Regions from separate parts of the Variovorax sp. PAMC28562 genome, predicted to be linked through region 1. Evidence: riboswitches for the same ligand, from Rfam matches in the RefSeq annotation. Region 1 holds a riboswitch; the other holds the start of a gene.
What was found. A riboswitch is a leader RNA that binds a small molecule or an ion and turns the genes downstream of it on or off. The one in region 1 is predicted to bind S-adenosylhomocysteine.

Region 1 (3,682 bases):
CGTCTTGTTGGCCCGCGATTTCGCCAGCGACCACATCGGTATCTGCTTCTTGTTGGCGTGCTGCAGTCGCACCTTTTCGTAGTCGGCGTTGAGTTCTTCGATGTACTTGGTCGCGTTGTCCGAAAGGAGGCTCTGCGCCACACTCACGCTGCGCGAGGCATCGGGCACGTAGACGACCGGGCCCTCGTAGTGCGGCGCGATCTTGACGGCCGTATGCACGCGACTGGTGGTCGCGCCACCGATCATCAGCGGGATTTTCTTGATGCGGAAATGGTCGTCGCGCTGCATCTCGCCGGCGACATACTGCATCTCTTCGAGGCTCGGCGTGATGAGGCCCGAGAGCCCCACGATGTCGGCGCCCTCGACCTTGGCGCGCGCCAGAATTTCGTGGCACGGGACCATCACGCCCATGTTCACCACTTCGAAGTTGTTGCACTGAAGCACGACGGTGACGATGTTCTTGCCGATGTCGTGCACGTCGCCCTTCACCGTCGCGATGATGATCTTTCCCTTGGTGCGCACATCGCGCCCCGCGGCTTCGTCGAGCAGTTTTTCCGCCTCGATGTAGGGCAGCAAATGCGCCACGGCCGACTTCATCACGCGGGCCGACTTGACCACCTGCGGCAAGAACATCTTGCCCTGGCCGAACAGATCGCCCACGACGTTCATGCCGGCCATGAGCGGCCCTTCGATCACGTGCAGCGGCCGGCCGCCCTTCGCCAAAATGATCTGGTAGGCCTCCTCGGTGTCGTCGACGATGAAGTCGGTGATGCCGTGCACCATCGCATGCGACAGCCGCTGGTCGACCGCCACCGGATGCTCCGACGTGCCGCGCCACTCGAGCTTCTTGCTCTCGTCCTTGGCGCCGCTCTTGGCCGTCTCGGCCACTTCGACGAGGCGCTCGCCAGCGTCTTCGCGGCGGTTGAGCACCACGTCTTCCACCCGCTCGCGCAGCACCGGCTCGAGGTCGTCGTACACGCCGACCATGCCGGCATTCACGATGCCCATGTCCATGCCCGCCTTGATGGCGTGGTACAAAAATACAGTGTGGATGGCCTCGCGCACCGGGTCGTTGCCGCGAAAGCTGAAGCTCACGTTCGACACGCCACCCGACACCCGTGCGCCCGGCAGGTTTTGCTTGATCCAGCGCGTCGCGTTGATGAAGTCGACCGCGTAGTTGTTGTGCTCTTCGATGCCGGTCGCGATGGCGAAGATGTTCGGGTCGAAGATGATGTCTTCAGGCGGAAAGCCGACCTCGTCGACCAGGATGCGATAGGCCCGCTCGCAGATTTCGATCTTGCGCTGGTAGGTGTCGGCCTGGCCCTTTTCGTCGAACGCCATGACCACCGCTGCCGCGCCGTAACGCCGCACCAGCTTGGCCTGCCGCTTGAAGCCGTCGACGCCTTCTTTCATCGAGATCGAGTTGACGATGCCCTTGCCCTGGATGCAGCGCAGCCCCGCTTCGATGACGTCCCACTTGGAGCTGTCGACCATGATCGGCATCCGCGCGATGTCGGGTTCGCTGGCGATCAGGTTGAGAAACCGGACCATGGCAGCCTTGCTGTCGAGCATGGCCTCGTCCATGTTGATGTCGATTACCTGCGCGCCGTTCTCGACTTGCTGGCGTGCTACCGCGAGCGCCTCCTCGAACTGACCGTTCAAGATCATTCGGGCAAATGCTTTCGAACCGGTGACGTTGGTGCGCTCGCCGATGTTGACGAACAAGGCGCCCTCGCCGATGGTGACCGGCTCCAGGCCGGAGAGCATCAGCGGCGGAGGAATCGGGGTACCTGAGGTCTCTGGGGACTCGGAGTTCGGGGACATCTGGGACATCTGGGACACGGGCTCACCTGTAGATTTTTGAAATCAGGTGAGCGTCGTTGCGATCCCGAGCCTGACGTGACCGGGTCTTGAGAAAGACCGGTCAACGCTGCAACGCTCCTCGAGAGACTCAATTTTAGGCGGCTTTCGGATCGTCGATGCCGCGTGAGGGTTTGGTCAAACGACCACCGCCACCTCCGCCGCACACACAGTCGTCAGCGCAAACGCCGGCAAGCCCTGCAGCAACCGTTGCCCATAAGACGTACGAACCAGCCGCCGGTCATAGCAGTACACGCTCGCCCGATCGTCCTCGCTGCGGATCGCGCGACCGACCCACTGCGCCAAACGGATCGCCGTGGCCGGCACCACCAACTCGGTGAAAGGATCGCGGCCGACTGTACGCAGCCACTCGGCGCGCGCTTCGCTCACCGGATCGTCGGGTGATGCGAACGGCAGCTTGGCGATGAAGACCGACTCACACAGCTTGCCCGGCAGATCCAGCCCTTCGCCAAACGACTGCATGCCGAAGATGATCGAAGGCAGGCCCTCGGCCACGCGGTGGCGGTGCGTGGCCATCAACTGCTGGCGCGGCATCGCCGTCTGCAGCAGCACGATGGACTTCAGGCGGGACGTCAGCGCCTCGACGGCCATGCGCAATTGCTCCCGCGAGGTGAACAGCACGAGCGCACCGTGCCGCACATCGGCCAGATCGCGCATCAAGGCTTTCACCATCTCGGCGACATAGGCGGCAGCTTCGCGCGGATCGGCTCGGGTCTCGACCGCGATGAGCTTGCCTTGCTTGGCGTAGTCGAACGGGCTGGGCACTTCGAGCGTGGTCGCGACGCCTTCCTCGTGCAAACCGTGCAGCCCCGACTCGCGCAAGAAAAAATCAAAGCGTCCGCAGCTGGTCAACGTGGCCGATGTGAGCACTGCGCCGCGCACCTTGTTCCACAGGTTGTTGCGCAGCGTCGCGCCGGGCAGCAACGGACTCGCGTGGGCTTGCAGCGTGGCCAGGTCGCCATCGACTTCCAGCGTGAACCATTTGGCGGCCGGCGCTGCACCGGGCGTTGCGTCGCGCAGCAGCAGTTGAGCGGTGTCGAGTGTCTGTTCGAGCCGTGGCGCCAGCGCGCCGAGTTGGGCATACATGGCGGACAGCCGGCGGGCGAGCGCGGGCTGGTCGCGCATTTCGGCTCGCAACGCGCTCGCGATGACACGCAACGCATCCAAAAATCCGGATGCATGGTGCGCCACCCGACCGAGTGGTCCCTGCAGCGCTTCCGGCAGTTCACCGAGCGGCAAACGTGCCCGGGATGTGTTGCGACCCGTTGCGTTGAAGGCGTTCGCGAGGCCGGTCTGGAGCGCTTCTCCGTACAGCTCCATCACCAGCCGCTCGACCTGTTGCAGTGCCTGTCGCATCTGCGAGGCATGCATCGGAATGTCGGCCACCTCGGTCACCTCCAGCCGCACACCGACGCGCACCGCACGCTGGGCCAGCCGCTCGGCCCACGCGTGGCGGCCCAGGTCCATGCGGCAGGCAAATTGCGCGAGCGCGGTGGCCGGCAAATGGTGCGCCTCGTCGAGGATCAGCAGGCAGTTGTCGAGCTCGGGTAGCAAACGGTTGTTGAGCGACGACAGCAACAGGTCGTGGTTGACCACGATCACCTGCGCGCCGACCAGCGTCTTGCGGCGCTCGTAGTAGACGCAGCCGTTGAACGATGGGCAATGCTTGCCGGTGCACGACGCAGCGTCGGCCGCCATCGGTGCCCAGAGGTCGGCGGCGGGCTGGGCGTCGAGCGAATCACGGTCGCCATCCCACACGCCGCGGTCAAGCGCTTGCGCGATACCGGTATGGAACTGGAGG
Region 2 (3,682 bases), 890 kb from region 1:
GCTCCTTGCCGGAGTCGAACACCGTCATGGTCTGCGTGCGCAGATTCATGATGCCGCCGAAGGATTTGCCCTGACCGACCGGCCAGGTCATCGGTACGCAGGGCATGCCGAGCTCGCGTTCGATCTCGTCCATGATGTCCAGCGGCTCGCGCACTTCGCGGTCCATCTTGTTGACGAACGTGATGATGGGCGTGTCGCGCTGCCGGCAGACTTCGATCAGGCGGCGCGTCTGGGCTTCGACGCCGTTGGCCGCGTCGATCACCATCAGGGCCGAGTCGACCGCGGTGAGTACGCGGTAGGTGTCTTCTGAAAAGTCCTTGTGGCCGGGCGTGTCGAGCAGGTTGATGACGTGGTCGCGGTACAGCATCTGCATGACCGATGAGGCGACCGAAATGCCGCGCTGCTTTTCGATCTCCATCCAGTCGGATGTGGCATGCCGCGTGGCCTTGCGCGCCTTGACCGATCCGGCAATCTGAATCGCTCCTGAGAACAGCAAGAGCTTTTCAGTGAGCGTGGTCTTGCCGGCGTCTGGGTGGGAGATGATCGCGAAAGTGCGACGGCGACGGGTTTCGGAGGCGAAAGACAAAGTGGGCAATCTGCGGGGGGATTGCCCGATTTTACGGATGCGCTCCTGGCTTCTCTCGCACGGGGCTAGCGCGACGCCACAAAGCCGTGGTCATGCCGGTCGCGTCGAGCGCGCCGGCAGCACCAATCACTTGCGCTGCAGCAGCTTGGTCACTTCGTCGACGTTGTCCTGCACCCGCTGGCGCACGACTTCGAAGGCGTCCTTCTGCGACTTGGCCGCCAGGTCGGCCAGCTCCTTGATGTCGTCGATGGCACGCTGGAACGAGGCGCGGCCTAGTTCGTCGAGCTTGGCAAGATTTTCTTTCGGGTCTTTACCGGGCATCGCCTTCGCTGCCGACTGCCATTCGCTGATGGCGCTCTTGATCATTTCGGTCTGCCGCTGCACCACCGTTTGCAGGCCCTGGTATGACTTTTCGTTGGCCTGCATCACGGCCTGGAGATCCTTGCGGCCGGTGTCGAGCAACTTGCTGCCGGCGCCGGTCAGGTTGACGTTTTGCAGCCGCTCGGCCATGCCCTTGAGCATGTCGGCCGGGCTGGGGATCTTTGTGCCGCCCTGCGTGGCAGTGGACTTTGCAGCGGCTTTCTTGGCGGTGGCCATGGGAATCTCCTGAGGTTGAGGATGGCGGACAACACGCCTGCAAGCGGCGGAAATCCGTCGCCACGATACGCCCCGACAACGCTGCTGCGGTGATCCTCTTCGCAAAATTACTTGCGGGATTTCCCTTGGGTCGCGCAGCGTATGCGGCGCGACCCGTTCGGCTCAGCGATTACATCGGCGGCGTGAAGCCGTTGCGGCCGGCCAGCACACGCAGCGCGGTCGGTGTGCCGTTGCGCTCTTGCGCATTGATCAGCACGTTGGCGCCGGGCACCAGCAAGGCATCGGTGGCTGGCTTGAAGGTCACGACAGGAACGTTCGGCGGAACGATCAGGGTCTTTTCGCCACCCTTGTAGCTGAGTTTGAGTTGCTGGCCGCCGCGCACGTTCTTCGGCGCCGCGGCGAGGTCGGCCACCGTCGCATTGGTCATGGTGCTCTGCGGCTGCAAGTCCCATGGGAAATGGCCTTCGCCGGTTCCACGCGCGGCCTCGGGGAACACCAGAACTTCGAGCGCCTTTTGCGTGCCGTCTGCCTGCGGCATGGCTGCAGTGCCGATGAAGCTGCCTTGCTTGATGTCGCTCAGCTTGATGCGGTACACCTCGGAGATCGGCATGTCGGCGACCCTTGCAAGCGAAACGACTTCGCCGCTGCGGTCCTTCACGACCACCTTGCTTTGGTCTACGTAGACGACGGTGCCGCGAATTCGGACGGTCGGGGCGGCGGGAGCGGCAGATGGCGTGGCCGCCGGGCTCTGCGCAGCGGCGGCGAGCGGCAGGACGGCTGCGCCGAACAGCGTGGCCGACGCCAGAAGCACAGACGCAAGCGGCGAGAACCTGCGGAAAGACGATGTGGAGGGTGTGTTCATATCGCACGAGGGTAATGCGCCGCAGGAATTTCGGTTTGTCGGCGGTGACGCCGACCCTTCCGGGCGGTGACGCACGCAATCGGGCGTCTGCGCTAAAATTCGTCGTTCCGAGGAGCGTTGCAGCGCCATCAGGCGTGAGGCTCGGACCACATCGCAACCACGCTCAACCGCTGTTCTCGCGGTGAGTCGATCTATAGGTCTACCTTCCCGAGCGCGGCGGCAATTCTCAAACTTGCTTTGGAGTTCTTATGAGCGCTGTTCTCGAATCCGCATCCGCCGTCGCAATCCCTCTCAAATTGACCGATCAGGCCATCGCCGACATCACGCTGGCCGCTTGGGGCCGCAAGGAAATCCGCATCGCGGAGACCGAAATGCCGGGCCTGATGGCCATTCGCTCCGAGTTCGCGAAGTCGCACCCGCTCAAGGGCGCGCGCATCACCGGCTCGATCCACATGACGATTCAAACCGCGGTGCTGATCGAAACGCTGCAAGCCCTCGGCGCCGACGTCCGCTGGGCATCGTGCAACATCTTCTCGACGCAAGACCACGCAGCCGCCGCCATCGCAGCCGCTGGCACGCCAGTGTTCGCCGTCAAGGGCGAGACGCTGACCGACTACTGGGACTACACCCACGCCATTTTCGACTTCGGACCCAAGGGCTCGAAGGGCGAAGGCCCCAACATGATCCTGGACGACGGCGGCGACGCCACGTTGCTGATGCATTTGGGCCAGCGCGCTGAAAAAGACCTGGGCGTTCTCGCGAACCCGACCAGCGAAGAAGAGCGCATCCTTTACGCCGCGATCAAGGCCAAGATCGCTATCGACAGCACCTGGTACACCCGCAAAGCCGCCGAGATCATCGGCGTGACCGAAGAAACCACCACGGGCGTTCATCGCCTGAACGAGATGTCGGCGAACGGCACGCTGCAGTTTCGCGCCATCAACGTGAACGATTCGGTCACCAAGAGCAAGTTCGACAACCTGTACGGTTGCCGTGAATCTCTGGTCGACGCCATCAAGCGCGCAACCGATGTGATGATCGCCGGCAAGGTGGCGGTCGTCGTGGGCTACGGCGACGTGGGCAAGGGCTCGGCACAAGCGCTGCGCGCCTTGTCGGCGCAGGTATGGGTCACCGAGGTCGATCCGATCAATGCGCTCCAGGCTGCAATGGAAGGCTACAAGGTCGTGACCATGGAATACGCTGCCGACAAGGCAGATATCTTCGTGTCGGCGACCGGCAACCTGTCCGTCATCACGCACGACCACATGGTCGCCATGAAAGACCAGGCCATCGTTTGCAACATCGGTCACTTCGACAACGAAATCGATGTCGTGTCGATCGAGAAGTACGAGTGGGAAGAGATCAAGCCGCAAGTCGACCACATCACCTTCCCGGACGGCAAGAAGATCATTTTGCTGGCCAAGGGTCGCCTGGTGAACCTGGGCTGCGGCACGGGCCACCCGAGCTTCGTGATGTCGTCGTCGTTCGCCAATCAGGTCATCGCGCAGATCGAGCTTTTCACCAAGCCCGACGCGTATGAAGCCGGCAAGGTCTACGTGCTGCCCAAGCACCTCGATGAGAAGGTCGCGCGCCTGCACCTGAAGAAGGTCGGCGCCATGCTGACCGAACTGACGCCG

Region 2: another riboswitch for S-adenosylhomocysteine. It lies ahead of ahcY (adenosylhomocysteinase); the one in region 1 lies ahead of metH (methionine synthase).

The regions. Positions count from the first base shown of each region.
Region 1 is NZ_CP060296.1:1,328,187-1,331,868, reverse strand. It holds gene metH (methionine synthase) at 1-1,824, opposite strand, end outside; S-adenosyl-L-homocysteine riboswitch at 1,866-1,949, opposite strand; gene dinG (ATP-dependent DNA helicase DinG) at 1,999-3,682, opposite strand, start outside.
Region 2 is NZ_CP060296.1:441,347-445,028, reverse strand. It holds gene H7F36_RS02215 (peptide chain release factor 3) at 1-586, opposite strand, end outside; gene H7F36_RS02210 (phasin family protein) at 713-1,183, opposite strand; gene H7F36_RS02205 (hypothetical protein) at 1,353-2,045, opposite strand; S-adenosyl-L-homocysteine riboswitch at 2,149-2,217, shown strand; gene ahcY (adenosylhomocysteinase) at 2,294-3,682, shown strand, end outside.